DNA from 2 places in the Marinococcus salis genome. Region 2 is predicted to be linked to the other one. Evidence: riboswitches for the same ligand, from Rfam matches in the RefSeq annotation. Region 2 holds a riboswitch; the other holds the start of a gene.
What was found. Region 2 has a riboswitch for glycine ahead of ACTTK6_RS02965 (serine dehydratase beta chain). Riboswitches for the same ligand answer to the same signal wherever they lie in the genome.

Region 1: it holds a riboswitch for glycine, as region 2 does, so the genes downstream of both, gcvT (glycine cleavage system aminomethyltransferase GcvT) here and ACTTK6_RS02965 (serine dehydratase beta chain) in region 2, are expected to answer to the same signal.

The regions. Positions count from the first base shown of each region.
Region 1 is NZ_JBQOJB010000003.1:76,709-92,519, forward strand. Features, by position in the region: gene xseA (exodeoxyribonuclease VII large subunit) at 1-812, opposite strand, end outside; gene folD (bifunctional methylenetetrahydrofolate dehydrogenase/methenyltetrahydrofolate cyclohydrolase FolD) at 817-1,677, opposite strand; gene nusB (transcription antitermination factor NusB) at 1,674-2,087, opposite strand; gene ACTTK6_RS03760 (Asp23/Gls24 family envelope stress response protein) at 2,185-2,589, opposite strand; gene ACTTK6_RS03765 (hypothetical protein) at 2,620-3,003, opposite strand; gene efp (elongation factor P) at 3,143-3,700, opposite strand; gene ACTTK6_RS03775 (M24 family metallopeptidase) at 3,775-4,845, opposite strand; gene ACTTK6_RS03780 (hypothetical protein) at 5,298-5,669, shown strand; gene mntR (transcriptional regulator MntR) at 5,688-6,104, opposite strand; gene dat (D-amino-acid transaminase) at 6,340-7,215, shown strand; gene ACTTK6_RS03795 (lipoate--protein ligase family protein) at 7,287-8,123, opposite strand; gene ACTTK6_RS03800 (rhodanese-like domain-containing protein) at 8,288-8,680, shown strand; gene gcvPB (aminomethyl-transferring glycine dehydrogenase subunit GcvPB) at 8,738-10,219, opposite strand; gene gcvPA (aminomethyl-transferring glycine dehydrogenase subunit GcvPA) at 10,206-11,567, opposite strand; gene gcvT (glycine cleavage system aminomethyltransferase GcvT) at 11,586-12,692, opposite strand; glycine riboswitch at 12,778-12,864, opposite strand; glycine riboswitch at 12,868-12,956, opposite strand; gene ACTTK6_RS03820 (MBL fold metallo-hydrolase) at 13,181-13,792, shown strand; gene ACTTK6_RS03825 (CapA family protein) at 13,902-15,014, opposite strand; gene ACTTK6_RS03830 (metal-dependent hydrolase) at 15,108-15,581, opposite strand; gene ACTTK6_RS03835 (hypothetical protein) at 15,737-15,811, shown strand, end outside.
Region 2 is NZ_JBQOJB010000002.1:223,953-239,763, reverse strand. Features, by position in the region: gene ACTTK6_RS03065 (FMN-dependent NADH-azoreductase) at 1-323, shown strand, start outside; gene ACTTK6_RS03060 (hypothetical protein) at 455-745, shown strand; gene ACTTK6_RS03055 (DUF4181 domain-containing protein) at 765-1,115, shown strand; gene ACTTK6_RS03050 (hypothetical protein) at 1,107-1,493, opposite strand; gene ACTTK6_RS03045 (hypothetical protein) at 1,542-1,832, shown strand; gene ACTTK6_RS03040 (DUF1648 domain-containing protein) at 1,844-2,347, opposite strand; gene ACTTK6_RS03035 (hypothetical protein) at 2,627-2,920, shown strand; gene ACTTK6_RS03030 (Hsp20/alpha crystallin family protein) at 3,050-3,487, shown strand; gene ACTTK6_RS03025 (3D domain-containing protein) at 3,956-4,627, shown strand; gene ACTTK6_RS03020 (GNAT family N-acetyltransferase) at 4,796-5,302, shown strand; gene ACTTK6_RS03015 (hypothetical protein) at 5,349-5,492, shown strand; gene ACTTK6_RS03010 (SDR family oxidoreductase) at 5,569-6,441, shown strand; gene ACTTK6_RS03005 (DMT family transporter) at 6,455-7,357, opposite strand; gene ACTTK6_RS03000 (Lrp/AsnC family transcriptional regulator) at 7,543-7,998, shown strand; gene ACTTK6_RS02995 (MarR family winged helix-turn-helix transcriptional regulator) at 8,167-8,604, shown strand; gene ACTTK6_RS02990 (pirin family protein) at 8,738-9,604, shown strand; gene ACTTK6_RS02985 (nitroreductase family protein) at 9,646-10,221, shown strand; gene ACTTK6_RS02980 (hypothetical protein) at 10,272-10,409, opposite strand; gene ACTTK6_RS02975 (universal stress protein) at 10,682-11,164, shown strand; gene sdaAA (L-serine ammonia-lyase, iron-sulfur-dependent, subunit alpha) at 11,748-12,632, opposite strand; gene ACTTK6_RS02965 (serine dehydratase beta chain) at 12,629-13,126, opposite strand; glycine riboswitch at 13,205-13,282, opposite strand; glycine riboswitch at 13,286-13,393, opposite strand; gene ACTTK6_RS02960 (SulP family inorganic anion transporter) at 13,658-15,391, shown strand; gene ACTTK6_RS02955 (catalase) at 15,596-15,811, shown strand, end outside.

The sequences.
Region 1 (15,811 bases), on a different contig from region 2:
AGCTCGCTGACCATTGGCACAGCTATTTCCGCAGCAGCAGTCGGTGTAGCTGCCCGTACATCGGCTGTAAAATCGGCGATGGTGACGTCTGTTTCGTGGCCCACAGCAGAAATAACTGGTACATTTACATTCCGGATAGCCCGTGCCACCATCTCTTCATTAAACGCCCAGAGATCCTCAATAGAACCGCCTCCGCGCCCGACGATGACTAAATCCGCACTACTCATTTTTTCCACTCTTTCCAAAGCCCGGGTGACTGATTCCGGAGCCTGCTCCCCCTGCACCAGCACAGGGAATAACGTAATTTTTACTGGCGGGAAACGACGCTTAAGGGTAGAAATGATGTCCCGTATGGCTGCCCCGGTTGGCGACGTTATAACAACTATATGTCTTGGAACAGCCGGAAGCATACGTTTTTGATCCGCTGCAAATAACCCTTCTGCTTCGAGCTGCTTTTTCAGCTGTTCAAACCGCACATACAGCTGCCCGATGCCATCCGGTTCCATCGCGTTTACATACATTTGGTACTGCCCAAAAGGCTCATATACGGACACGCTTCCTGTCACCAGAACCTTCATTCCGTTTTCCGGCAGGAACGAAAGGTTTTTGTTTTTTCCGGCAAACATGACTGCTGATATTCTCGCCTGTTCGTCCTTTAGGGTGAAATACATATGACCTCTACTGTGCTTTTTAAAATTCGAAATTTCTCCGCGGAGCCATACCTTCTGAAGCCCCGGGTTCTGTTCGATAGAACGCTTGATGGCACCTGTCAGCTGGGAAACGGAAAGCCATTTATCCGCAGGCGACTGCATATCTTTAAGCCCCCTGCCGGTGGAATCGTTTTGCAGACTGCAGCGTATTGTAAAGAAGCATCGTAATCGTCATCGGCCCGACTCCTCCCGGCACCGGTGTGAGATATGAAGCCTTCTCGCTCACTTCTTCAAAATCAACATCTCCGCACAGCTTTCCATCATCCTTGCGGTTCATGCCAACGTCTATAACGACAGCTCCCGGTTTAACATCTTTCTTTTTTACGAATTCCTGTTTGCCGATCGCTGCAATCAAAATATCCGCCGACTGCATATATGACTCCAGGTCTTTTGTACGCGAGTGACAATAGGTGACCGTAGCGTTTTTATTCAGCAAAAGCTGTCCCATTGGCTTTCCAACGATATTGCTGCGTCCGAGAACGACAGCATGTTTACCCTCAATCGGGGCGCCGACGTATTCGAGCATTTTAATAATGCCGTACGGCGTACATGGAAGAAAAGCCTCCTGGCCGGTCATCATTCGTCCAATATTGATAGGATGAAATCCATCTACGTCTTTGTCCGGCGAAATGGTTTCAATTACTTTCTTATCTGAAATATGATCCGGAAGCGGGAGCTGCACAAGAATACCGTGAATTTCTTCATTGTCATTATATTCTCTTACAATCTGGAGCAATTCCTCTTCAGTAACGGATTCCGGCAGTTCTTTTAACTCTGAATGGATGCCGACTTCTTTAGACGCCTTCTGCTTTCCTTTAACATACGACCTCGAAGCCGGATTATCTCCTACTAAAACTACGGCGAGTCCCGGTATTTGCTCTCCATTATTCCAGGAAGCGACTTCCTTCTTGATTTCTTCACGCAAAGAAGCTGCTACTTCTTTGCCGCTGATCAGCTGGGCACTCATTCACTCTCTCTCCCTTCACGTTCACAATCACTTAAAATATTCGACAACACGCCGTTGACAAATTTCCCTGCCTCTATACCGCCAAATGCTTTGGCCAGCTCAATAGCTTCATTGACGCTGACATGCAACGGAATATCAGGCACATATAGCATCTCATGGACGCATTCTCTTAAAATAGCACGATCCACGTTCCCAACCCGTTCAAGAGTCCAGTGTTCAAGCTGATCTACAAGCCGTTCATCAATTTCTACAAGGTGTTCCCATACACCATGCACCGCAGAAATCAGAAACTCATCTGCTTCTTCATCCTCGAGCATGGAATTTTTTATTGCCTGGTCTGCGTCAACATCTGTAATATCCATCTGGTACAGTGCCTGTACGGACCGAAGCCTGGCTAAACGTCGATTCATTTCGTGTTCTCCTTTTCTCCTATGTACCCGGAGCCGTATTCGTAAATGAAAGAAGGACGGCTCCCCCGAAAAGCGGTGGCGGGACAGCCCTCCCTGGTCATTTTTCCTGTTCCTGTAACGGCTGCTCTTCTTCAGGGAACTGCAGGCCGATAATGTGTACATTCACCGCATCGATGTGAATATCAGTCATCCCCCGTACGGTCTGCTGAATATTTTCCTGGACCTGCTTAGCTGTGACCGGCAAAGAGCTTCCGTAGTGAAGCAACATGCTGATTGTCACCACTGCACCGTGTTCAGTAAATTCTACCTTCACGCCTTTGCCATATGATTTCCGGCCGAAACGCTCTGCTACATCATCTGCGATGCTGCCCTGCAGACCGTATACCCCCTCGACTTCAAGTGCGGCAATGCTTGCCACTACTTCAATCACATCCCGGGCGATCTCAATATTTCCCAGACTTTCTTTTTCTTCATCTATCGTAAGCAGCGTGTATTCGCTCACAGCGCTCCCCGCTTTCTATGCAGCATGATTTTATTCGTCCTGCTCCGCCTCTGCTTCTGCTCTTTCTTTTTCTTCCGCTTCTTTTTGCTTTTGGACGTACTCGTATTTATACTGGCGGAATACAGGGTATTCAGAAAGATTATCAGGGATCTTTCCCTTTTCAAGTAGAATCAATTTGACAATATCTTTGTTGCGGGCCATATGATATTTTTCTCCATACTCGTTTTCTTCAGCGAATTGTTTAATGCTTTGATAGTCTTCTTCCTGAATGGACACTGTATATTCATGGCCAGGTTCTCCGTACTCATGTTCAAAGCCTATTTCAAATTCCACGATCTGTATTTGGTCGCTTTTCATGTTGCGGGTCTGTTCAAGCACCGCTTTTGCGCCTTCCGTTAAATCATTCCATTCCATATAATAGCCTCTCTTTCCGTATTACCGCTCAAAATTCCATTCCATTATATCACGGTGTTTCTGCAATTTCACCGGTCCACAGCCGCCTGCGTGTATTGTTCAAGAAAAAACGGCCTCCCCAATGGCAGGCCGTTTGTTTTTAGGCACGGGAGGCGTATGCGCCGGTTCTTGTATCGACAACGATCCGCTCGCCTTCTTCAATGAAAATAGGGACCTGTAGACGGTATCCGGTCTCTACCACTGCCGGTTTGGATCCTCCGGACTGGGTGTTTCCTTTAATGCTCGGGTCTGTTTCTTTAACTTCGAGCTCTACCGTATTAGGCACTTCAACACCAAGCGTTTCTGTACCGTAGCTGGTAATAGACACTTCCATGTTTTCTTTTAGAAAGTTTAATTCATACTTCAACTGCTCGCTCGTCAACTCCATTTGATCAAACGTTTCCATGTCCATAAATGTATGCACATCGCCGCTAGCGTACAAGTATTGCATTTTCCGGCGTTCAATATGTGCATTATTTACTTTTTCACCAGCGCGAAAAGTTTTTTCCTGAATGTTGCCCGTACGCAGACTGCGAAGCTTAGAGCGGACAAATGCAGCCCCTTTTCCAGGCTTTACGTGCTGGAATTCGACAACTGTCCAAATATCGCCGTCTGTTTCAATGGTGAGCCCTGTTTTAAAATCGTTAACTGAAACCATAAACGTTCCTCCACTCTTCAATTGATCGATTATTACTATATCACAGCTGCCCGGTTTTTTATATGCAATCCCGGTTAATTGCCGACGATCGTGAGCTCTTTTGCAGAGTAGCTAAGCTTCCGGCTGCCGGTTTCGGTGATAAGAACGTCGTCTTCTATACGAACTCCTCCAAGCTCCGGCACGTATATCCCCGGTTCAATAGTAATTACCATGCCCGGTTCGAGCTCTACATCGCTTTTCGGAGAAACGCCGGGCTGTTCGTGCACTTCCATCCCAAGGCCGTGGCCGAGACTGTGGCCGAAGCGTTCACCGAACCCTTCTTTATTAATGTGATCTCTTGCAATGGCATCTGCTTCTTTCCCGGTCATGCCCGGCCCCACCTGCTCTACAGCTTTCATCTGGGCTTCGTAAACCGTCTGGTATATTTTTTTCATATCATCATTTGGTTCACCGACAGCGAGCGTTCTCGTGATATCCGAGCAGTACCCGTCCACGTAGGCCCCAAAATCAAGTGTCACAAGCTCCCCGTCCTCTATCACCTTATCGGAAGCGATACCATGGGGAAGGGCTCCTCTCCATCCGGAAGCAACGATAATATCAAAGGAAGAGCCCGCTGCACCGTTTTTTCTCATATAAAACTCCAGTTCGTTACTTACATCAAGCTCGGTCATATTCGGTGCAATGATCGATTTGATATGTTCAAACGCATCTTCAGCGATATTGACCGCTGTCTGCAGTTTTTCGACTTCCTCCTTTGATTTGTAGGCACGCTGCTTTTCTACGATTCCTGAAACCGGGGAAAGCGATCCGCTTAGTTTTTCTCTCATATCTTCAAACTGCGCATAGGTTACATGCTGCTTTTCAAACCCAACAGAGCTTACGTCCTCGCTTTGGGCAATTTCTTCGACCGTATCCCAGGCTGAGCCCTTCTGTTCGATAACATCGAAATCGAGCGCTTCATCGTTAGCCTGCTCTACGTAACGAAAATCTGTAATTAGGTGAGCCGATTTTTTTGTAATAATCAGCGTACCGGCCGAACCGGTAAAACCACTTACATAGCGTCGATTATAGGGGCTTTGTATAACAAGCGCATCAAGTTTTTTGTGCTCAAGCTCTTCCCGGATACGTGCTGTGATCTCATGCATTACCGACACCTCTTTTTGGATTAACTTTGCTTCCTTGTTTATCGTAACACAACGCGCGGTAAGGAAACAGACTTCGAGAAAGAGGTGGGCTTCTTCTATATATCACGTGTATTCTCATTAGATTATGGGAATGGTATTAATACAGTGAGAGAATGTTTAAAAGTAGCGCTTTCCATATCTTTATTGTAAAATTTAAGTATTAATTCAATTAACGCTTTTATCCACCCCACGCTTTAGGCCTCTGCAGAATCGTTGTCATTTCTCCGCATTGTTTTACAGCATTACTCAGCGGGTATGGAAATAAATCTTCTTATTAATCTGTACAAAGAATAGAAGAACACCTGGGCATTACTCATATATACTATTACATGTATTATGCACTCAGCTTTTTATATAACTACCTCTGGCCGCTGGTAACGCAAAAAATTTTTACGAAATGAGAGGTGTGTTCCATGCAGCAAGCGCTAAAAAACCCTATTGCTACTGTTGTGCTGGGACTTGCCATTTTAGGGGTGGGTTACCGGCTCGTAACAGATCCGCTCGGTCTGCTTCTCTACCTTGTTATTGGTGCAGCTATCGCTGTTGGTTTATATTTCCTTTTCACAAGAGTCATCATGAAGCGCGCGATGATGAACCAATACCAAGCTGGCTCTAATGCTGCCTCCGGTCGTCCCGGATCTGCAAAAGGAAATCAGGCGAAAAATTTTAAACAAGCCCAGAAGCAGCAGAAGAAAAAATCGGCTAAAAGTTCCAGTAAACGGCGTAACGAGGCAAACCTGAAAGTGATTCAGGGAAACAAAAACCGAAAAAAAGACCGGGCGTGACAAACGCCCGGTCTTTTTTTATTCATACGAGCGCTGGATGTCCCTCAGTGCCTGTACCCGCTCGCTGTCGTCTTCAAAATACTGCAGAACGTCTCCAATACGGTCGATGGCATCCCAGCTGAGATGGTGTTCAATTCCTTCTACATCTGCATATATTTTGTCCTCTTCCACCCCGATAATATGTAAAAACTTTTCGAGCAGCTCATGCCTGTAAACCAGTCGTTTACCTATTTTATTTCCTTTTGAAGTCAACACAAGCCCCCGGTACCGTTCGTAAATCAGATATTCCATTTTATCGAGCTTCTGAACCATTTTTGTTACAGAGGAAGGATGTACTTCCAGCGTTTCTGCAATATCTGATACCCTTGCATACCCTTTTGATTCGATCAATTGATAAATCCGCTCTAAATAATCTTCCATACTAGGAGTCGGCATCGGGACCCTCCAATAAATATGATAAAAACTGTTACACAAAAAAATTGGCTTTCTTTATTTTAACGAAACTATTTCTAAAAAACAAACCTTCTTTTTCTTATAATTAACCCTTATTTCTAATTTGCCCTCAGGAAATTTTTTTGTTCGATAATTAATTTCCTCGCATTTGAAGAGCTTTTCTTTTGTTCAACACTGCATTCTTGTACAATATAAAGTATTGAAGGAGGCAGCATTCATGAGCTATGTGATGTATAACGAATCCATTATTCCAAAAGAGGAAGCCGCTATTTCCTTTGACGATCGCGGTTATTATTTTGGCGACGGCATTTATGAAGTGATCCGGGTGTACAACGGAAAATTGTTTCTCCAGGAAGGGCATCTCGAACGGTTTCAGGACAGCGCTTCTAAACTCGATTTGACAGTCCCCTACTCCCCTGACACGATGAAGTCGCTTCTTCGCCGTCTGATTGAGAAAAACGGACTTACTACGGGATATGTCTATTTTCAGCTGACCCGCGGTATTCAGGCCCGGGATCACTTGTACCAGCGCGGAACAGCCCCGGTGTTAACCGGCTTTACGAAAGCTTCCGAAGTGCCATTTGCTAAACAGGCTGACGGCATAAATGTGTACGCCACAGAAGACATCCGCTGGCTTCGCTGTGACATTAAAACCATTAACCTGCTCGGAAACGTGCTTGCCAAACGGGCCGCGGAAGATCACGACTGTGCGGAGGCGCTTCAGCACCGCGGAGAGGTTATTACGGAGGGCTCCTCTACCAATGCCTTTATCGTTAAAGACGAAACGGTCATCACTCATCCGCAGAGCAACTATATTCTTGAAGGTATTACTAAGCGCTACGTCCTTCAGCTGGCAAAGCAGTTGAATATTCCCGTCGAACAACGCCCGTTTACTATCGACGAAGCCATACAGGCTGACGAAATGTTTATGACGAGCACTTCGATTGAGATCGTGCCCGTCCGTTCTATTAAAGGCTCATTTCAAGCCGAGTACGGAAACGATCCAGTAACGAAGGAGCTTCTTGGAGAATTCCGCCGCGAAGTCGAGCTGTTCGAATCCGGGGACACCCAGCCGCTTGTTACCTACAACTAATTGGCCGCAACATCCCTTATATAAACGACCGCCCCGGGGGCGGTCGTTTGTTTTTTAATTGAGGGAGAACATCAGCGCCTGAAATTCCACTCATCGGTCTCGTATCGTTCTGCTGCCAGCGCCTCTACTTCTTTCTCCTGATCCGCAGTTAGCTGATACTCTTCAAGGTCGGCATGCAGACCGTCGGCAAATCCTTCTTTAAAAGCACTCCTCAGATCTTCCAGCGTGAATGGTTTGTCTGTAAGCTCGTTGATCGCGACGGCTTTATTTTTAAAAGCCTGCTGCATTCTTTCCCGAACGCGCTCACTCGGATACTTAAACAAATCAAATAACTTGTCCTCATCCAGGTCCAGAATAATTGATCCGTGCTGCAGGATGACCCCGCGCTGTCTTGTCTGGGCACTTCCGGCAATTTTCCGGTCCTCTACGACCAGCTCATACCATGACGAGGCGTCAAAACAGTTAGCCGAACGGGGATTCTTTAACGAGTCTTCCTCCTCCTTCGTTTTCGGCACGGAAAAATAAGCATCCAGGCCAAGCTTTAAAAACCCCTGCAAAATTCCTTCCGAGAGTACCCGGTAGGCCTCGGTCACCGTTTCCGGCATTTCCGGATGATCTTCTGAAACAATAATGCTGTAGGTCAGCTCCTGATCGTGCAGAACCGCCCGGCCTCCCGTCGGCCGGCGCACAAAACCTACACCGTGCTTTTCCACTGCCTCCATATCAATATCCTTTTTTGCCTTCTGAAAGTAACCGACTGACAGCGTCGGCGGATTCCATCCGTAAAACCTTATCACCGGCGGAATTTGCCCTTCACTGTGCCACTGCAGCAGTTTTTCGTCGAGAGCCATATTATAGGCCGGCGACCGGTTGCCTGAATCTATAAAAAGCCAAGTATCTTTTGCCATTAACGTTCATCTCTCTTTCTCAATTTTTCCACTTCCATTGTAGCAGAGATCACTGCGTTCCATATATAAAAATGACCGCCCATTAATTAGAAATCTGGCAAAGCAACGGGGTTATGCGTTATAATTAATTTGCAATCGACCTGGAAAGAGGTGAAATAATATATATGATATTTGAATGGTTATGGGTAGTGCTCATTGCAGTATTAGTTTTTCTGATTGTACGCCGGTTTGTCGGACCGAAGGACTTAACTGCATTACCACAGGAAGATTTTATCAAAGGCTATCGTAAAGCCCAGCTTATCGATGTGCGTGAGCCGAAAGAATACGATGGCGGCCACATTCTCGGGGCCCGGAATATTCCCGTTTCGCAAATGAAGCAGCGGATGGTTGAAATCCGGGAAGACCAGCCTGTTTATTTATACTGCCAGTCTGGCATGCGTTCAAAGCAAGCCGCAAAGCTGATCAAAAAGCATAAGGGAAACCGGGATATTTACCACCTGAAAGGCGGATTTAAGCGCTGGACAGGCAAAATCAGTAAAAAGAAAAAAAGCGCATAATTAAAGGGACGAGCAGGCGCTGCTCTTCCCTTTTTGTGTTTAATTTTCCTTTTATCGTTATTTCATGGATTTGAGCGAGGTTTCAGTATTATACGTCAGTACCGGTTTTCGTGCTGCCAGCGTCTCATCCAGTCTTCCGACTACGGTAGTATGAGGCGCTTCCTGTACCATTTCCGGGCTCTCCTCTGCCTCCCTGGCAATTTCAATCATGGCATCTGCGAAGGCATCAAGCGTTTCTTTGGCCTCGGTTTCGGTCGGTTCAACCATCATGCACTCTTCGACATTAATCGGAAAATAAATCGTTGGCGGATGATAGCCGTAATCCAGCAGTCGTTTAGCTATATCAAGCGTTCGTACTCCAAGCTGTTTCTGGCGCCTTCCTGATATAACAAATTCGTGCTTGCAGTGACGGCCATACGGAAGGTCAAAATACGGCTCGAGCCGTCTCATTAAATAATTGGCGTTCAGCACTGCATATTCCGAAACTTTTTTGAGTCCCTCTGCACCCATCGTCCGGATATAGGTATAAGCACGTACGTTAATGCCAAAGTTCCCGTAATACGGCTTTACGCGGCCGATGGAATGCGGACGGTCTTTGTCCCAGTAGTACTTATCATTTTCTTTCGTGAGTACCGGCCCGGGCAGATAAGGGATCAGCTCTTTTTTTACGCCCACCGGACCGCTGCCGGGACCGCCGCCTCCATGTGGGCCGGTGAATGTTTTATGGAGATTTAAGTGTACAACGTCAAAGCCCATATCTCCGGGCCTTGTGATGCCCATGATAGCATTGGAGTTGGCTCCGTCGTAATATAAACGCCCGCCAGCCCGGTGAATCGTATCCGCTATTTCCATAATGTCTTCTTCAAACAGCCCAAGCGTGTTTGGATTCGTGAGCATAAGGGCAGCCGTTCTTTCGCCCGTAACTTCTTTTAGATGCTCAAGATCCACCAGGCCCCGGGCGTCCGTCCGGACCGTCACATGATCAAATCCTGCCACTGTTGCTGAAGCAGGGTTCGTTCCGTGCGCAGAGTCGGGGACGATCACTTCGGTGCGTTCCGTTTCACCGTTTGCTTCGTGAAGCGCCCGTATCAGCATCAGGCCGGTCCACTCTCCCTGGGCGCCGGCTGCCGGCTGCAGAGTGACTTCGTCCATGCCGGTTATTTCAGCCAGGGCCTGCTGCAGGTCGTGCATCATTTCGAGATTCCCCTGCACCTGAGTCTCCGGCTGATACGGATGCGTCGCGGCAAATCCAGCCATGCGGGCAGTTTCTTCATTGATCTTCGGATTGTATTTCATTGTGCAGGAGCCGAGAGGATAAAAACCAGAATCCACCCCGTAGTTCCGGTTCGACAGGGCCGTATAGTGGCGTACTAACTGGAGCTCGGACACTTCCGGGAGCGCCGGTTCTTCGTTGCGGATACTAGCCTCCGGCAAAATGTCACTTAGGCTTTGCTCAGGAATATTTGTTTCGGGAAGCGAATACGCTACCCGGCCTGATTTGCTCTGTTCAAAAATTAATGGCTGGTTAGGCTGTTTCATGTACAAGCACCTCCAATTGGTCGGCAAAGGTTTCAAGCTGTTCTCTTGTCCGAAGTTCGGTCACACATACGAGCATCTGGCCTTTTTTATCCGCTGAAACCTCCCCTAAATCATAACCGCCAATGATTCCATGCTGAAATAATTGTTCATTTACCTCCGATGCCGGCCGGCTGAGATTGATGACAAATTCATTAAACGACGGTGATTCGTGGACCACCTGTATTCCTTTTTGCTTTAGCAGCTGCTTTAAAAAGTGAGTACCTTTAATATTTCGTTCTGCTGTTTCCCTCAAACCTTTTTTACCGAGAGCTGTCATCGCTACAGAAGCCGCCAACGCATTCAAAGCCTGGTTCGAGCAAATGTTGGAGGTCGCTTTATCCCGGCGGATGTGCTGCTCTCTTGCCTGGAGGGTCAGTACGTAGCCGCGGCTTCCGTCTTCATCTTCAGTCTGCCCGACAAGCCGTCCGGGAACTTTTCGAATGTGTTTTTTGGTAGTCGCGAAAAAACCACAGTGCGGTCCGCCAAACTGCATCGGGATGCCAAGCGGCTGGGCGTCTCCCGCAACAATATCCGCCCCAAAGTGCCCAGGGGGCGTCAGTATGCCCAGGGACAGAGGATTAGCAGAAACAATCATTAAAGAATTTTCTTTGTCGGCTGCCTGTCTTACAGCCGCTAAATCTTCAATGGTTCCGTAGAAGTTCGGGTATTGTACGATTACTCCTGCGGTATCAGCATCGATCGTCTTTTCAAGCTTATCCAGATCCGTGCGGCCATCTTTTTCAGGAACAATTTTCACTGTAAGGCCGGGGCCTGCCGCATAGGTTTTCAATACATCGAGCGCTTCGGGATGGATGGTTTCTGATACTACAATGGTCCGCCGTTTCCCTCTGTTCTCACTCGCAGCCATCAGCGCTGCTTCAGCAAGCGCTGTTGGCCCGTCATACATTGACGAATTAGCGATATCCATTCCCGTAAGTTCACTGATCATCGTTTGAAATTCAAATATTGCCTGCAGCTCGCCCTGCGAAATTTCAGGCTGGTACGGAGTATACGCCGTATAAAATTCTGAACGCCGTAGCACATGGTCGACGACCGTTGGTATATAATGCTCGTACACCCCTGCTCCGAGATAGGATACACAGTCCTGCACGTTAGCGTTCCTGTCACTAAGGCGTTTCATTTCCTTTAGAAGGTCCGTTTCCCCAAGAGCCTTTGGCAGATCCATTTCTCCGGCAAAGCGAATATTTTCCGGCACATCTTCAAATAATTCATCGATGGCATCCACGCCAATTGTTTTGAGCATTTCTTCTTTATCTTCACCAGTGACTGGCAAATAGCGATAATCCATTTTTGACGCCTCCTCGTATTATTTTTTCCGTTTGTAAAAAGGCACAGCTGCCACTTTCGCCCGCTTGGCTTTTCCACGCACATCCACCGCTACCGCCTGATCCAGGTTGCTCCATTCGGCATTTAAAAGTGCGAGTCCTACGTTTTTTTTGAGCGTCGGGGACTGGGTGCCTGTCGTGATCCATCCTATTTCTGCTCCGTCATCATTTCGTACGCCGTATCCCGGACGGGGTATCGCCTTATCGACCATTTCAATACCGACCAGCTTGCGTTTCAGTCCTGCTTCTTTTTGTTCCTTTAAAGCTTCTTTTCCGATAAAATCATTTTCTTGCTTCAGTTTTACACAAAAGCCGATGCCGGCTTCAAGCGGGGTGATATCTGCACTCAGTTCCTGTCCATACAACGGCAGCTTCGCTTCAAACCTCAGGGTATCCCTTGCGCCAAGTCCACAAGGGACAATGCCTCTGCTTTTTCCAGCTTCCATAATAGTCTCCCAGCAGTAAAGCGCATCCCCGGAGCGGCAGTATAATTCAAATCCGTCCTCACCGGTATAGCCAGTTCTTGATATAAGAACGTTTCCTGTTTCTCCGATAGAAGCACTGGCAGCAAATCGAAAAGGCAGTATTTCTGAAAGAGATGCGTCGGTTACTTTCTGTAGTATCGTTTCCGCCTCCGGGCCCTGCACCGCAATTAATGCTGTCCTTTCTGAGATATCCGTGATGCTTACGTTTTCCGTCCCGTGCCGGCGAAGCCATTCGAGGTCCTTCTCAATATTGGCTGCGTTTAAAACAAGCATGTATTTTTCTTCTTCGAGCTGGTACACGAGCAGGTCGTCAACTGTGCCGCCATTTTCATAGCACATAGCGGTGTACAGCGCTTTGCCGGGCTCCAGGTTTTTTATGTTATTTGTGAGCATGTACTGCAGAAAATCAGCAGCCTCTGGACCCTCTACGATCGCCTCGCCCATATGGGAGACGTCGAACAGGCCGGCTTTTGTACGAACCGCTTCGTGTTCGCTTTTGATGCCCGAAAACTGAACTGCCATTTCCCAACCACCAAAATCGACAGTTTTAGCTCCGTATTTTTCATACACTGAATACAGCGGAGTTCGTTTTAGTTCTGCCAAAGAAATCACCTCGTTTAATTATTTTTTCTGAAAAATCAAAACAGTAAAAAACAAAAAAAGACAGAGCTCCCATGAATTATGGAAGCTCTGTCCTATAACCAGAAAGTTTCTCCTTTCCGCAATGCAGAAAGAGTGTCTTCGTGGGTGGCTTCAAAAGAAGCGCTCTCCAGAGGAGCGTCCAGTAAGAGTCTGTTTGCCTGAGAGATTCACCTGTTACGGTTTGCTCCTTCGGCGCTGCCTGGCAGTCTCTCCCCTTACCATCATCCGCGCATTATATGTACGTTCTTATTTGCTCATATTTTATCATTAATTCATATAAAAACCAATGCTAAAAAAAATGAAACCGAACATTTTCAATAAAACCATATTAATTATTCGTATGTATGTGCAGATCGGTTATTTCTTCCGGGAAAAATATTGTTTATACTAAAGACAGTATACTAATTGGAGGGAAACTATGAACTGGAAAACAGCTACCGCTTGGACCACTGCAGACAAACTGCTATGTTCTGTACGATAATGATAAAAACGCTGTTATTATTGACCCGGCCGGTGATGCCGATAAACTGCTCACCTTTCTCCAGGAAAACGAGCTTCACCCCGTAGCAATTCTGTTAACACACGCCCATTTTGATCATATTGGGGCGCTTGATACTGCTCGGGAAGCATACAATATCCCGGTTTATCTTCACGAACAGGAAAGTGACTGGCTTGAAGACCCTCAGAAAAACGGTTCGAGCCGTATGATGCCAGAGGCTGCATTTACCACGAAGCCTGCCGATCACTTGCTGCAGTCAGAAGGAAGGCTTCAATTTGGCGGTTTTGAATTTCAATGGCTTCACACACCGGGGCATTCCCCGGGAAGTGTTTCCTATTGGCATAAAGAAACTAACACAGTATTTTCTGGTGACGTGTTGTTTTCAGGCGGGGTTGGCCGGACCGATCTCTACGGCGGCGATATGGATACACTGTTAGCCTCCATACACGAGCAGCTGCTTGACCTTCCTGAAAATACGGTTGTAGCCTGCGGCCACGGCCCCTTTACAGATATCGAAACCGAAATGAATTCCAATCCGTTTATTAATGGATTTGGTGCATAATGTGATAAGGACCCCTGTTTTTAAACAGAGGTCCTTTTATAATATATTACAGTGTTTGAAATTATCTTGAGCCCGGCTCCCTGTTTTCATCTGAATACTAAGATGCCCGTTACTCTGCTTCTTCCATCCATTGATATACGTGTTCATGCAGCTCTTGTTCCGTTTCTCCGCCTTCAGCCGGGTGCTCTGCTTCAGCCATCGGTTTTACCGTATATTGGTCTTCAGGGCCCGGAACTACCTGAGTAAAGTCAACGTTTGGGTTCGTTATGTTTATTTTTTCCCCGTCTTTTTCTATATCGAATGTTGCAATGCCGCCTGTATCGGTATAGTCCGTATCCTGCCCGGAATAAAAATTACCAAGCGAATAATAAACCAGCGTCTCATTGCCTTCTTCGCCCTCCACCCATTCCATCGGCTGAAGCACGTGAGGATGGTGGCCAAGAACTACGTCCACTTCCAGATCTGCAAGAAACTGAGCCAGTTCTTTCTGTTCTTCATTGGGGAGTCTTTCGTATTCACTTCCCCAGTGCATATTCACTACCACAACATCCGATTCATCTCTCATCGCTTCAACGTCTTCCTGTATTTGTTCCTTATCAATTTTCTGAACGACATAATCGTGCTCCTCCGGAATCGAAATGCCGTTCAACCCATACGTATAAGATAGAAAACCAATATCAACGTCTTTCACGTTTACGATACGCTTGCGCTCTGCATCCTCTTCGTCTTTATATACCCCTACGTAGTCCATGCCAATCTGCTCATAATGATTAATCGCGTTATTTACAGCTTCCATTCCGCGGTCGAGTGTATGGTTATTGGCCCCGGAAAGCATGTCCACTCCGGCATCCTGAAGATCATCTACAATCGCGTACGGGCTGTTAAAAGAAGGATAAGCTGACAAGCCGAGCTCTTCCCCGCCAGGGATCGATTCCTGGTTCACAATCATATAATCCGGTTCCTTAAGCATGGGCGTAACTGCCTTCAATGCCGGCGTGAAGTCATACTCTCCGTCTTCTTCCATCCTTTTATATACGCGTCCATGCAGCAGCACATCCCCAGCTGCTCCAACCGTGACGCTCTCATCTTCCTGTTTTTGCTCCTGTCTTTCAGTCTCTTTTTGTGTCTCTGAATTTTCGTTTTCCTGCGCTGATTCTTCCCCGGTGCTGCAGCCGCTCAGAACAATAAAACCAACAGTTATGCCTGCATAAAATTTTCGCATGAGTCCCTCTTTTCATTCAAATAGAATTACTAGTCGAAATATACTATAAGTTTACTAATAACTTCATAGAAATTGAAGGGGTTTCATAGCTTTTCATGGCTGCCGGGGAGAAACGTTTTTTCTTCCACGGATAATTAGTATTCCCAAAATACATAATAGCGGTACAATCACCCACCATTCCTGAGTAAGCAACGGATAGGAAAAGTTTTTCGTGGCCACTGGGTATAAAAGCTGGGTGCCATTTCCAAGAAAGTCAATCAGCATAGAGCCCGCCCCCAGCGTAACAAACGCAGCCGCCCAGGCTTTAGGAAATCCTCCACCCAAGGCAGGGCGAACAACTGCAGCGAGCGCCGCAGCAATAAACGGCATTGTTAAAAGCGTATGAAAGATATAGTTGCCAAATAATTTTGGAATATCAGGCACTAGTACTATCGCCCCGAATGCCATGATTTTCAGGCGATCTGAACTGATTAACCACGGGCTTCCGTAAAATATATACATTATCGCTGCACCAGTCAGCAGGTGAAGCAGTGTGCTTGGTACATGTTCAATTAAAATTTCAATCACAGGCGGTCCTTCTTTCTGCTGGAGATGATTGTTTTATTCACGGTTTTTTATTTTCATAAACTTTATCCGGGGTGCTCTAATTCACCAGGTTGGATTATACAGCTGTCAGGGTATGAAAAGAAAAGCACACAATTTATTTTCAGGAGTGATTTATAATGATTTCCGTGGAAAAACCTTCTGCACTCAACCGGGCGAGAAAGAAAAAAGTTGAGGCAATGAAGGCTGAAGGA
Region 2 (15,811 bases):
AGACCTTTATTGACTATATTGCCGAAGCCGGCTACACGTTTAAATACAGCCCGGAAGGCGCGCTCGTGCCGCTCATGCCGGAGAAAAAAGTAATCTTTCTGAACGCCCGCGGCGGGGTATATTCCGCTCCGGAAATGGCTGGCATGGACATGGCGCTTGCATATATGCAGAACATTTTTGGCGGCCTGTACGGCATGGATATTGTGGATGAAGTGGTCATCGAAGGCCATAACGCCAGCCCGGACCAGGCAGAGGAAATCATCGAAGCCGGGCTGAAGGAAGTTGCGGAAGCCGCCTCCCGCATTGCCTACCAAAAAGTATAACGAAACAAACCAATCAACCCGACTGGCAGAAAACTGCCGGCGGGTTTTTTTATGCAGGAGCGGAGGACATAAAAGAAAATTTCTGCTACACTGCATTTGTAATATTTTAGGAGTTTAAAGGAGAGGAGAACATGGAAGCGGTCCGCAATCGAATACGTACGATGCTGATATTTCTGTTGAACGGGCTGATTTTTATTTGGATTTTTATTGTAAACATTATGGCTTTCACGGGACAGAGCTACCTGGGAAACACCGCTATGTCTTTTCCTTTACTATTAACAGTTAATCTATTTCTTATATGGAATTACAACGGCGGGGCAAAAGAAAGCATAAACAAAGCTGAAGCGGTATGGTTTAGAATACTGGCGGCGCTGCTGCTTATGGGTACAATAAGCTTCGTGCTTGCGGAGGTACTTAATTAATTCGAAGAAAGGTGATAAATTGCCAGAATATTTTTCTATTGCAGTGCTTGCCAGCATACTGCTTCGCTTCCCTCTAGAAATATGGATTGTACCAAAGGGAGCGGTGACGATTAAAGAAACCCGGGGGCAATACTGGTCATTTGGCATTCTTATTGTCGCTTTAGTTCTGATAATGATTCCAACTTTTACAGTAGATACATATTCGCAAGGCTATATCCCGCTGTTTATGCTTTCTGTGTTGATGCTATTTGGAGCTGCTCAAGCATGGCTCGAATGGTATTTTGCCTACGAGGCGAAAGAATATATAGTATCAACGATTATTACTTTGTTTTTTATCGTTTCTTATTTTGCGCTGGAACTTCTATTTTAAATATAAATGGTATTCAAAAAGCATCAGGTGCGTCAAAGCTACTATGCCGATTAGTGCAGAAACAACGCTGATCAAAAAAGAATGCCAGTGTTTTCGTTCCTGAGGGATATTACGTTTTTCTTCGACAGCGTCAAGCAGGGCCTGAAGGGCAAAGTGGAACCCCAGTACCGGAAAAACCCACGGCGTTTTTTCGGTTCCGATGAAAAGAATAAGAAGAAAAAGCGCAAAAATCGTGGTATAGATTTTAGCCCGCAAAAACTTCTCCTCCTGCCTTCGGAAGTTATTTCTTCGATAAGGGACCTGCGTTTTATTCCGTATTCCTTTGTCGATGACAAAAGCAAGCAGGAGAATAATACAAATGAGGATTGCCGTTATCATACAGCAGCTCCTTTCTATAATACAAAACACAAATGAGGATGAAAATTCATGACTGCATTTACAGAAGGAATCACAATTCTGCTATTGTTATGCATCCCGCTGGCGCTTGTCTCCTTTGCTTTGTATGCAGTGCTTGAGCCAAAGAGCTGGAAAATGCATGCGTTGTTAACCATTGGGTACATACTTATTACGGGGGCAGTTTCTCTTGTAAGTGCGGCTGTTGCCAGCTGGAGGGGCGGAGCATTTGAAGCAGGAGAAGTAGTTTATACATTTACTACGATCACGGTTTGTATGATTGTCGGACTCGGCGGCTACTATCTGTTTCGGCCGTATTTGTAGCGCCCGGCCTGCTATGATAAACGAAAGGCCCGTATCAAAAACGGCAGCATTACGACAAATATTCCAGCCAGCAGACTTATTATTAACAAGTGGGGCGGCTCAGAGCCGTTAATACTTGTGACAAACGCTGCATTTAAACCGATAAACATCACCAGCATATAATTTTTTACCGTATTCAGTAGAAGAATGCTGTTGCGGTATTGGGCATGGACATTGCCTTCATGAATTTTCCTGGGGTAGTTATGTATATGTGGCACTCGTTCCAATAAGGACATGAAAATCCATAATATAGAAGCGAGAGCCAGCAAAAGCCATATAGCCGCTTTGTTTGCATACGCATCTACTTCTCCGTTCATGCTGAAATGTACAGGCACTTCTTCTGGAAATGTACTATACATAAAAGCAAAAAAGACTGCCCCTGTTAGAAATAATATAATTCCCGCAGCGTCGAGCCAAGCACAGACCTTCGGCCGTGAAACGCGAGCTTTTTCCGAATGTTGGTTCAACAATTCCATATGGAAATCCACCTCATTTAAATTCCTGTTAATGCCTATTTTAGCAAATATGCCTTTGAAAAACAGTTGAACTATCGCCACCTTTGCTTTTAACAATTAAAGAAAATTATCTATATTTATGTATAAAATAGAAATGCAAAAGCTATTATTAATGAATTTTTGTTTGAAATATTAATAGTTCGGAAAAGATATAAGTATGAGCAATTAATTATTAAGCAGCGGTCTTACTTCAGCATACAGGCGTCTATCGGTGACTGAACCATCAAAGGAGATGATGATATGGCAGAGGAAAACAAGAATAGTAAGCAAGAGAATACCAGTAAGGATAACAAGGGTTATGGCTGGGTGGCCACAGGCAGCCTGATCGGCGGATCTCTTCCGCTGATCACCAAAAAAATTAAAAAAGGCCTGATTCCAGGTGATGAGAAAGGCAAGAAGAAAGACAAAAAGAAAAAGTCTAAAAAACCGCGTTACATTTTAAACAAAAAAAGTACGCCGAAGAAACTGGCGAAGCAGAAAAAGCGCCTGAAGAAAAAAGCAAAAGGCAAGCTGCCGAAAAAGCTGAAGAAGTAATGATATTTCCTCCCGGATCCGGGAGGTTTTTTTATGAAATTTTTGAGCAAAAGATAGTTTCAAATGTGTAATAAGCGTATATAATTAATAATGAAAATACCATTACTTTCGGATAAGGAGGAATGCATGATGGCAGATTTAACACCTAATCGCCGTAATCGTGGGTTTTTCCCGGATCTTTCTCGTGGTTTTGGATTTGGAGATTTGCTGAACGACCGTTTCTTTGAACCTTTTCAGGACATGAATAAGTTTAAACTCGATGTCCGGGATGAGGACAAAGAGTACGTGGTGGAAGCGGAGCTTCCGGGCTTTCACAAGGAAGACATCCGGGTGGAATACGAAGCACCGGTGCTGTCCATCAGCGCTAAACGAGAGGAAAAGCAGGATGTCAGCCATGATGATTATGTCCACAGGGAGCGAAGCTACGGAGAATTCCGGCGGCGGGTGACTCTCGACAACGTCAAAGACGACGAAATACAGGCTTCTTTTGATAACGGGGTACTGAAGCTGCAGCTGCCGAAAGAAGAAAAACGCTCCATCAAGAAAAAACAAATCGATATTCAATAGAAATATTACAATCATAATGTAAAATTTCATTTCCGTGTTTAAATACGTTGAATGCCCTCGTATTACCGCGTTAAATGATTTATTTCAAGAGGAAATGCCCACCTTCATTTCGAAGGCGGTAATCTGATTGTAATATTTTGTGACAAATTTTGGTGTATAAGGCGTCAAATATATGCTTATGAAGTTTTAAAGCAGGCCATTGGGCCTGCTTTTTTTACATAAAAAGAAAGTTTATTAAGAGGAGATTACATCTAAATTAATGCTATTGATATTTTCAAGCCCCAGCGTCATAATCGGTAGCGTTGTGTTTGAGAGAAAGCACATAAGTATTTCGGCAATCAACTACATTAAACAATCAACCTATCCACGCAGTATTGACGTAAAGGTAAGTAATCATATAGGCAAACAGGTCATTGGGCATCGTCATTAAGGCGAAAAAAATATCTTTACCTCGGAGGTTGAATTAATATGATGAAAAAAACATTATTCGGAACAGCAGTTACAGCAGGTGTCGTATTCGGAGCACCACAGGCAGCAGACGCATCTATCAGCGACCACGGCCAAATGGAAAGAGGAGACGTTAACTCTTCTGTAGCAGCACTGCAGGACACGCTGAAAGAAAAAGGCTACTTTAACGGAAACACAGGCTCTACGTTCGGACCAAGAACGGAAAGCGCGGTTAAAGACTTTCAGGCAGACAACGGTATCTCTTCTTCTGCGGGCGACTACTTCGGCGTAGCTGGCCCGGAAACACAGGCAGCACTTGGCGGATCTTCTGATTCTTCCAGTGATTCCAGCGAGGAAGTAGCAGGCGAATCGACCTCTGAGTCCTCCGACAGCAGCAGTGAAGGCGAAACCATGACGATGGAAGCTACGGCGTATACAGCTGATTGTGCAGGCTGCAGCGGTATTACTGCCACTGGCAAAAACTTAAACGAAGATCCTAATGCGAACGTAGTCGCTGTTGACCCGGACGTAATCCCACTCGGTTCCACAGTGAAAATCGAAGGCATGGGTACGTATACAGCAGCTGACACAGGCGGTGCAATTAATGGCGACCGCATGGATGTCCATGTGCCAACCAAATCCGAAGCTTATTCCTTCGGCCGTCAGGACGTTGAAGTAACAGTAGTCGACTAATAATAGGATCAGGCAAAAATCCTCTCCAAAGCTGGAGGGGATTTTTTTATTTCTAAATTCCAATGATGACTGATATTAAAAAGCAGTTAAAACACTTATAATATGAAAGAGGTAAAGTAAGAAATTAATTTTGTTTATAATTATAATTGTTACTCCGGAGGAAAAAAGATGATACATATCGAACAGGCCGGGCCTTCGCACGTTTCCGGCATCATTTCTGTCTGTACGAAAGCTACGTGGGCCACGTACCGGGGGCTCTGCAATGATGATTATCTCGAGCGGGTGTGCCGGGAGTTTTATAATGTTTCCAGAGTGCTCGATGAAGTGAAGCATACAAGCCTCGATTGGGGCGGCTATTTTTCGGCAGTGGAGAACGAAATAGTGATTGGTGCTGCGGGTGGTGGTATGACAAGGGAAAAGGAATCCGAACTGTACGTGCTATATCTGGATCCGGACCGCCGCAATGAAGGGGTCGGCACCATGCTGCTTGAAGCCGTAACCCGGCAGCAGAAGCTCCTCGGGGCCGAGGAACAATGGGTGTCGGTCCAGAAAGGCAACCAGCTCGCGATTCCGTTTTATGATGCAAAAGGCTTTACGTACGAAGGAGAGCGTACCGGATATGCCAATACGGAGGATGAAGATTACATATCGCTCCGGTACAGGCGCCTTATTTAAATAGAAGAAAAACGGCTGCGATTACAGCGGCCGAAGGAGGAAAACAATGCTTATCATGCTTATGGTGCTGGGCTTCGCCGGTGTACTGACAGCGGTCAATTTCATTCCTAACCGCCGGGTGCGGAAAATTTCCATTTACAGCAGCTATACGTTGTTTCTCACAGCGCTCGCTGTGTTGACGCTTGGCTAGCCACGGTCCAAGCGTTTCAGTGTACCGAATGTAACTGTTTTGGTTATAATTAACAGTAGAAATGGAGGAATGACATATGAAAGCACTAGTAACCGGAGCAACAGGCAAATTAGGATCCAAAGTCATGCAGGCGCTGCTGCGGAAGATGCCGGCCGACCAGCTGGCCGTCAGCGTCCGGAACCCGGGTAAGGCAAACAATTTGAAGGAAGCGGGCGTGGACGTGCGCCGCGGCGATTTTGACGACCCGGAAAGCCTGGACGAAGCGTTTGCCGGTGTGGACCGCCTGCTCATTATTTCAACCGACGGGGACAACGACACAAGAATTCGCCAGCACACAAACGCGGTGGAGGCAGCCGCCCGGGCCGGCGTCTCCTTTATTGCCTATACAAGCATTGGCCATGCGGAAAGCAGCACGATGTTTTTGGCTCCACCGCATCGAGCCACTGAAAATGCAATTATTGAAACCGGTATTCCATACGCGTTTTTGCGAAACAACTGGTACCTTGAAAACGAAGTGCCAGGCATTCAGGGAGCCATGAACGATGCGCCGTGGGTTACGGCTGCCGGAAACGGCCGGGTAGGATGGGCGCTGCAGCTCGACTACGCGGAAGCGGCGGCGGCCGCTCTCGCCGGAGAAGGGGAACAGCAGTCGGTATATGAGCTTTCCGGACGGCCGCATACCCAGGATGAACTCGTTGGCGTGCTTGAAGACGTGCTTGGAAAAGAAATTCCGGTGCAGCACGTGGACGACGATGAATATGCGGAAATTATGAAGGAAGCCGGTATGCCGGAGACGGTTGTACCGATGCTCGTAAGCATTCAGCAGGGCATCCGCAGCGGTTCGCTCGATGTCGAAAGCGATGATTTTGAGAAGCTGCTTGGCCGTCCGGCCACGCCGATGCATGACGCGCTCGAGCATCTTGTGCGGACGCTGCCTAGCGATTCTTAATTACCACCACACCTTAAGCCGTACGCTTTTGAAGCGCGGGAGCTGATCGCAGCCTCCCGCGCTTTTTCGTGAAGAGGGAAAACGCCGCACACCCGCCGATGACAATTGCACTGCCGGCTGCCTGCGGCCAGGTCAGTTGCTCCCCAAAAAGCACAAAGGCAAGCAGGGCGGTAAACAGCGGGTTAAAGTTTAAAAACAGCCCGGACGTTGTCGCTCCCAAATGCTGTACGCCGATCCCCCACAGCACCATGCAGACAATCGTAGCGATGATGCTTAGAAACAGCATCGAGCTGATAAACACGGCATCCACCCGGTGGATGGGCACCTGAAAGCCATTAATGGGAAGCAGCAGCAGAACACCGAACAGCCCGGAGTAGCAGACGGACATCATTGGCGAAACGAAGGTGGTCGCCCAGCGGCTGCAGATGGAGTAAAGCCCGAAGACGAGCACCGCCAAAAGCATCCATGCATCGCCGGAGGCAAAAGAAAAGCTTTCAAGGCGTCCTTCTGTCACGACAAGCAATACGCCGGCAGTGGAAATAAGCATGGCGGCAATTTGCGCGCCGCGCAGCCGTTCGTGTAGCAGTATCGCTGAAAACAGGGCAATCGACAGTGTATTCATCGTCGAGATAATGCTTATGTTGGTAGCGTTCGACGAAGCAAGTGCAGCGAACTGCAGAATGTTAAACAGGGCAACGCCTGTGATACCCATCAGAAACAGCGGCAGAAGCGCTTTTTTGCGGGGCAGCAGGCGTTTTTCTGTAACCAGGAGGACAGGCAGGAGGCATAATGCGGCAATCCCGTAGCGCAAAATGGTGAGCGTCACAGGTGACGCGTAAGCGGTAAGGCCTTCGCCGACGATAAAATTGCTTCCCCAGCAGAGGCTCGCAAGCAGCAGTAATCCGGCGTATTTCATGCGTTATTCCTCCCTGTAGTGTTGTTTGGAATAAATGTATCATGTAAAATGAATGGAAGAAATATTATTCTCTATAAATGAATATATTCAAAATGATATTAATTTATTTATGGGAAAACAGAATTTGTTTTTGTTTGTGTGGTTAGAAAAGTGCTGAAAACGAATATTCTTCGGGAGGGAAACGCATGCTTGATGAAGTGGATGTACATATTCTCGATTTATTGCAGACGGAAACAAGGCTCAGCAACCTGGAGCTGTCCCAGCGGGTAAGCCTTTCCGCCCCCGCTACTCATGCACGGGTAAAAAGGCTCGAGCAGGACGGCTACATTGATTCCTATACGGCGATCCTAAACCAGGAAAAGCTGGGGTACGACCTGCTGTGCACGATATTCATGAGCACAAGCATTCACCAGACGCAGCAGATAAACGAGCTCGAGCGCCACTTATCGGCGATGCCGGAGGTCATGGAGTGCTACTGCATGACCGGGGCGTTTGATTATATGCTCAAAACCATCCACCGTGACCGTAAGGAGCTGGAGGCGTTCATCCGGGAGTTAAACCAGCTCGGAGTGTCCCAGCTGCAGACAAGCATTGTTCTTCGGGAAGTGAAAGCTTCTACAGTGCTTCCGCTTCGCAAGTAAATCCGGCAGAAGGCCTTTACCGATTTATTCAAAAACATGCAGGTTTCCGGCCGGCGTTCACCCGTAAAGTGGACGGTATACATGGCGCAGCGTCACGAAGAAATAGAAGCTATTGCTGAAAAATAAGTAAACACGATTCAATCCATCAGCGCAACGGAGGAAGTTCATATGCATACCGAAGATTTTATCAGTATTATGATTCACCAGACCGATTTGAAATTAACCAGCTTTATAAAAGAAGAGCTGCGGGTGTTTAACCTCACCCCCGAGCAGAATCTCATTATGATGCTCCTCTGGGAGGAGGACGGGCGTACGCAGAACGACATCGCCCGGAAGCTGCAGAAGGACAAAACGAATGTGGCCCGGATGGCTTCCCAGCTCGAGAAAAAGCAGTTCGTGCGCCGCGCCGCGGGCACCGAAGACCAGCGGGCGGTGCAGCTGTTTATGACAGACGAAGGCAGGGAGCTGCAGGAAAAGGTGCGTCCGGCAGCGGAGCGGTTCAACGCTGCGGTAACAAAGGGCATCAGCCGAAACGAGCTGACAGCGCTTGAACAGACGCTTGCTAAAATAAATAAAAACGTCTCCGAAAGTCTGCGGGAGGAATAGAAAGGCCGCTGAGTAGATTCTTTGCAGGACAAAAAGATATATGTTGTACTAAAGAAGCAGGACAGATGAAGTAAATATATTTTTTTCAGGAAATAGTTGCTATGCATACTAAATTCAAAAAGGAGTGCTGTTGATGGAACGTAACCAGGACCTGTTTCAACGCCGGATTCGTGATAAGTGGACGGTGCAGTACGAAGAATTCGGTTTTCCCTCCATCCAAAAGGGATGGGTGCTGCCGGTGGACCGGTGGAAAGAATTTGATCCGTTCATTTTAATGGCCGAAGATTGGTTTAAGAAGGGTACTTTTCCCGATCATCCGCACCGGGGATTTCAGACGGTCACCTACGTGGTGGATGGACGGCTCGAGCATATTGATAACGGCGGCGGCCGCGATATTCTCGAGCCCGGTGATGTGCAGTATATGAATGCCGGGTGGGCCGCGAGGCATGCCGAAGACGGGGTGGAAAATGACATTGCCCATACGCTGCAGCTGTGGCTGAACCTTCCCAAAGACAAACGAAACACGGAAACCATTTACCAGAACGTATACGGGGAAGAAGCCCCGACCGTACAAATTGATGGCGGGTATTTAAAAATCTTTTCTGGAAGCATTGCTGGTGAAGAGGGGCCGCTGGACTCCCTTGTGCCCATCACGTTAACCGAAATTAATTTATCGGAGGGCGCTGAATACGTGCATCACCTGCCGGAAAATCACAATGCCTTTATATATACGCTCTCCGGCAGTGCTGACGTTGCAGACGGAACCGTCAATAAGCACGATGTGGCGACGCTCACTTTCGAGGAGGACGGGGATCCGCAAGCCCTGTCTACGCTACGAATTAAATCAAACAAACGACGCACGAGACTGCTCGTGTATTCCGGCGAGCCGATCCGGGAGGAAATTGTGCCCTACGGTCCGTTTGTGATGAGCAGCATGGACGAAATTAAGCAGGCGTACCGGGACTTCCATCAGGGAAAATTCGGACCGCCGGCAGAATAAACTGGCGTAAGCGGCATTTAAAACGAAGGAGATGAAGCAGGATGGACGTGCTGACAGCCATTCATTCACGTCGCAGCAATGGGCTCGTTACAGAAACCGTGGTGCCTGAGGAAGTTATCACGAAAGTACTGGAAGCCGGGACCTGGGCTCCGTCGCATCATAAAACAGAGCCGTGGCGGTATTTCGTCATGACCGGAGACGGCCGCAGGCAGCTGGGAGAAACAATGGCTGCCATTGCCGCGGAAGGGATGACGCCGGCAGAAAGGGAAGAGAAACAGCAGAATCTTGAGAAGCAAAAAGACAAGGCGCTGCGGGCGCCGGTGGTGATCGCCGTGGCGGCCGAGCCTTCAAGGGAAGAGCGGGTAGAGACACTCGAAGAGTACGGAGCAGTCTATGCGTCAATACAAAACATGCTGCTTGCCGCTCATGCGCTTGGCCTGGGGGCGTTCTGGCGCACGGGAGCCCACTGCTATCACCCGAAAATGAATGCCCTGTTCGGGCTCGGTGAACAGGCAAAGGTGCTCGGGCTGATCTACCTCGGCTATCCACTGCGGGACATGAAAGAAGGCAGACGGAGGCCAGTAGAACAGGTGACCACCTGGATTACGGAAAAATAATGGTTCATACAAGAAGCCAGGCAGCGGAATAAGACCGCTCCCTGGCTTTGTTATTTTTCATCATGTTTTTTATTCAGCTGCTGGCGCAGGTTCAAACGCTGCTGCACATACTCCCGCAGAGAAATTTCCTTTTGGATCCACTGCTGTTTTAACGCATTAAGCTGGTTTAAAAGGTGATGTTTATTCATACGTTCCTCCTGCAACAAGGTTTCATGGGTAGCTCTATCCGGTTCCCGTTTGTTTCAAACTTCAAATTACGTGTGAAAATGAATGAAAATGGTGAAAAGAAAACTTTTGTAGTTTGAACATCAAATCCGCCTGGGAATACGGTAAGAAATACAAGCCAATGCGGCGGAAATGTCAGGAATCCATAAGCCTGCAACATAAGCCAAAAAGTACCGGTCAGGGAGACCTGCGTGCTTTTTGGCTTTTATTATAAAATATAAGAAGGTGAAATGGAATGAAAAATTATACTCATATCCTGGCTGCCCTTGATGTGCTCAATAATCCGAGTGTTGATGCCTTTGATGAAGCCTGCCGCGTTGCTGTCAAACACGAAGCCGATTTAACCCTGGCCTATGTGTTTCATTATAATGAATATTCGTCGCTTGGCTGGATGGATCCGATTGGGATCAAACGACTGTACGCAGAGGCCGAGTACCAGCTCGAAGCGTATCGAAAAAACGCCAAAGAAAAAGGTGTATCCAAAGTTAAATCCGTGCTGGACAATGGCGTACCCAAAAAGCGGCTGGTGAACCAGCTGTGTGAAAGGCTTGAACCAGATCTTATCATCGTCGGCCAGTCCGGTGGGAATGCGCTCGAGCAGGTCATGCAGGGGAACACTGTCACGAAGGCAGTGCAAAAGCATGCCCCGTGCGATGTGCACGTGGTCGACCGGGCGATTGCCTCCATTCAGCGGGCTCATGCAACTCCGCTCCAATAATCCAAAAACGCTCCGGAGATTTTGAAAATCAGCCGGAGCGTTTTACGTGCATTTATAAATTATAATGGTTTTTCTCGTCCCATTTTTGTTTAATGATCGGAAGGTCACTAACGGTGGTAATAATGAGTTCCTCATTGCGGAAGGAGTTTAAACTATTAAGCAGTTCGTCCTCCGAACAAAAATAAACGGGTTCCTGGCTGCCAAAGCGTGAACGGATATCAGCAGCCGTGCCTATGTCTACCTGATTTTTGGGGCGTTGAAGTACATATGCAAAATGGTCGATGGAAATGACCTCCTTCGAAAAGACGTATAGCAAGAATAGCACGGCGGCAGGGAAACAAAAAGCAGAATGCTCACAAACGGCGGAAAAGGACAATAATTTCATTTTTAACAACTGGAGGCGTCACCTGCTGCGGAACTTTGGATTATAGAAACAGAGAACTCCTAATACGAAGGCGGAGAAAGCGATGGCCCAATACATAAATATAATGCTGATGAGAGTGAGAGTACCGAACCAGATTTGAAAAAAGCGGCGTTCGTTCATAGCTGCACCTCATTTGGTTGAATGATATCGTTTTAGGGATTAAAAAGTACAGGGACGCTGATACAGCCGTTCGGCGGCTTCTCTGCCTGTTTTGGTCTGGGCGAGTCCTCCCTCGGCGGTTTCTTTCAGGCTGCCGGGCATGTCCCTGCCGATGGTATGCATCGTCTGGATCACTTCGTCACAGGGAATGCGGCTGGTAATGCCGGCTAATGCCATATCAGCTGCTGAAAAGGCTATGGAGGTGCCGATCACGTTTCTTTTTACGCACGGCACCTCGACAAGCCCGGCAACCGGGTCGCACACGAGGCCGAGCAGTGACTTCATTGCCATGGCCGTCGCGTGGGAAACCTGCTCCGGTGACCCCTGCTGCAGTTCTGTAATCGTTCCCGCCGCCATAGCCGTCGCTGACCCGATTTCCGCCTGGCAGCCGCCGGCCGCTCCGGAAATGAAGGCATGGTTCGCAAAAACGTAGCCGATGGCGCTCGCTGCGAACAGTCCCATTGTCAGTTTCTCATCGTCCATGCCGCGGTTGTCCTGAAGAGAGACCATCACTCCAGGCAGAATGCCTGCAGAGCCTGCCGTAGGAGTTGCTACAATAAGGCCCATTTTGGCATTGCTTTCCGACGTTGCCATTGCGGCTTCCATCGCCGTGCTGATAACTGGTCCTGATAGTGGGGCGGTATGCTGGTTATACTGATGCATGCGGTAGGCATCGCCTCCTGAGAGCCTGCTTTCCGTTTCCGCGAGGTCACCCAGCCCCTCCCGGACGGCCTGCTTCATTACCTGCAGCCGTTCCTGCATGCGCCCGAAAATCTGTCCGCGGGACGAACCGGAGCGATCCACTTCACGGCGGAGCATCCACTCACCGATACTAATGTCCTGGGCCATACATTCCTGCACAATACTTTCAATCGTGTCTTTCATCTAGATGGAGCCTCCTTTTTGATCCGGGCGGCGATGGATAAAATCTCCGAGCCTGTGCCCAAATTAATGCTGGTATGATATCCGTTAATTTCATAAATATAGGCTACACCGCCGCCAATGGATGCGCCGGTGACATGGACCGTCTCTGTGGCGGAAGCGGCCTGTAAATAAACAGTATTGGGGTGGCAGCCGCCGGGGGTGTTCGTGCAGAACCGGAAGTCGTAACGGAGGCTGCTGTCCTTTGCCAGAGCGTAGGCATTACGGACATTGGTATCGTGTGCGGACAACCCGAGCAGGCCGCCGAGGACAGCTTTATCCGAGCCGTGGCCCTGATAGGTGGAGGCGAGAGAGCCGTAGAACGTGATTGTCACGTCAGTGACGTCTCCCAGCCAGTCATGCACGAATTTTCCAATCGATACCACCCCGGCAGTATGGGAGCTCGAAGGACCGACCATCACCGGGCCGATAATGTCAAAGCAGCTGTCAAACTCCATAGCAATTCCTCCATATTCAAAATTGAAAGCGATTACAAAAAAGAAAAAAAGACAGAGAAGCGGCCTGGGGCGCCGTTTCTCTGTCTGTGAGCCTGAAAGATTTCATTCTTAAAAAAGAATTTTCTTCTTCGGCAGGTACGTATACCTTCTCCAGAGGTGCATCCTGTACTGGTCCTGGTACCTGAGAGTTTTTCCTTTCCGGCTGTTGGAGAGGATTGCTCCTTCGGTGCTGTAAAATACGTTTACAGACTCTCCCAATACATTCATCTGCGAAACCAATATTTGTGTTAATTTCAGTTTAAACATCCCTGCTGGAAAAGTAAACCTATTTTTGACAGCCGGATCTTAGCAATATACTGGAGAGAATCGGTGTAGAAAGGACTAAAGCAGGCGTACAGCTGTATTTAAGCCGTGAGTCAAAAAAATATAGTGCGGGCTTTTCTTTTAGGCCGTTATGGTTCATGATTTATTAGGAGAGAGATTTAATCGCCGTACTGTTTGTGAGTTCACGGAGAAAGAAGGAAAGGATTTATGCCTGGGAAAATAAAAGATATATTAATTATGCCGCAGGATTATAATAATCAGTCGCTGAAAAAGGATATGGCTGCGGGATTTACCATCTTTGTTATGATTGTCCCGCAGGGGATGGCCTATGCCGTGCTTGCCGGCCTGCCGACGGTCATGGGGCTGTATGCCTCTCTGCTTCCACTCATTCTTTATGCGCTGTTTGGCACGTCAAAGCATCTGGCCATCGGGCCGGTAGCGATGGCATCCATTCTTGTGTTTTCCGGCGTGTCCCTGTATGCAGAGCCGTCGACGCCGGAATACGTAGGGCTTGTGCTGCTGCTGACGGTAATGGTCGGAGTGGTGCAGGTCTCTCTTGGCCTGTTGAACGCCGCTGCGTTTGTAAAGTTTATTTCCCCGAATGTGATCAGCGGGTTCACGTCGGCAGTGGCGATTGCAATCGGCATGAGCCAGCTTGGCCAGTTTATGGGCATCAGCGTAGGCAGCCAGACACAGATTATTCCGCTGCTGCGGGATGTGATCGTGCATCTGCCGCAGATACATATCCCGACCCTGCTTGTAGGAATAGCCAGTCTTCTAGTGCTGATCGGGGGCCGGAAAGCAAAACGGAATTTACCGGTTTCCCTCATCGTCGTCGTGCTGAGTATTGCGGCGGTGGCGCTTTTCCGGCTCGATAACCAGGGAGTAAGCGTCGTCGGAAGGGTGCCGCAGGGACTCCCGGATTTTACCATTCCGGGCTTTAACCTGGCGGACATACAGGTGCTGGTCCCGACCGCGCTCACCATTGCGCTGATCGCGATGATGGAGACGCTTGCGATTACGAAAACGCTGAGTGATAAAAATGATTCCGGTATTAACCTGAATAAAGAAATCCGGGCGATCGGGTATGCCAATATAGCCGGGCCGTTTTTTTCCTCCTATGCGGTGACCGGCAGCTTTTCAAGAAGTGCGGTCAGCTACCGGTCGGGAGCGGCCTCCCAGGCGGCGATGATTATTACCGCAGCCGGTGTGCTGGTGACGCTTCTCTTTTTCACGTCTTTATTTTACTATCTGCCGTATGCGGTGCTTGCAGCGATTATTCTCGTTTCGGTCAGCGGCCTGATTAATATCCGGTCGTTAAAGGACGCCTTTCGCGTAAAGCCGGAGGACGGCTGGGTGTGGATCGTGACATTTGCTGCGACGCTTCTCGTCGGCATTCAGTGGGGGTTGTTAATCGGGATTGGCTTTTCCATCCTGCTGCTTTTGCGCCATATTTCCCGCCCGAATATTGTCGAAATCGGCTACGAGGAGGACACCCACAGCTATCTGGATCTGCAGCGGTTTCCGCACGCAAAGCGGGTGCCGGGCACGGTGCTCGTGCGGGCGGATACGCGCATTCATTTTTCGAATGTCGGCTATTTCGTGAAAATGGTGGAAAAAACGATTCAGGACCGCCGCAAAACGGAAGGCGGAGGACTGAAGGCCGCGATTGACATGTCCGGGGTGAACGACATTGATACTACGGGCATCGGCGCTCTGGAACAGATTATTGAAATGTTCCGGAGGGACCCAGGCGTGCAGGTATGGTTTGTGGAGCTGAAGGGTCCGGTCCGGGATCTGCTGCTGCGGGCCGGCTGGCAGGAAAAATACCCGGAAACGATTAAATACCAGACCCTCGAGGGCTTTCTGGAGCACGAAAGAAACGTACCGTTTAAGCCTCCCGAGGAGCCGAAGCAGGATTCCTGGGATTATATGATTTAACATGTGTATAGTTATGGATGAGGCTGGCAGGGAAGTCCCCGCCAGCCTGATTTGTGCTTCACCAGGATAAGGGAACTGCCTTTGAAAAACTGCTGTGCCAGGGTGCATAGCTATATACTACGAATTTAAAAAATTCGGAATAACTGTTTAAACCATAAACTACCCGGGTAAAAGTGAATAGATTTCCTAAAGGAGGTAACAGCATTGAGTAAAGACCGCAATAACGAACACGACGAAGAAAAAAACGACGATAAGCAATATAGGAATGAAGACGGTACGCTGACGACGAGACAGGGCCACCCTGTCCGGGACAACCAGAACTCGAAAACCGTCGGCAATCGCGGACCGACGACGCTTGAAAACTACGAGTTCCTGGAAAAAATCAGCCACTTTGACCGTGAACGTGTACCGGAACGGGTA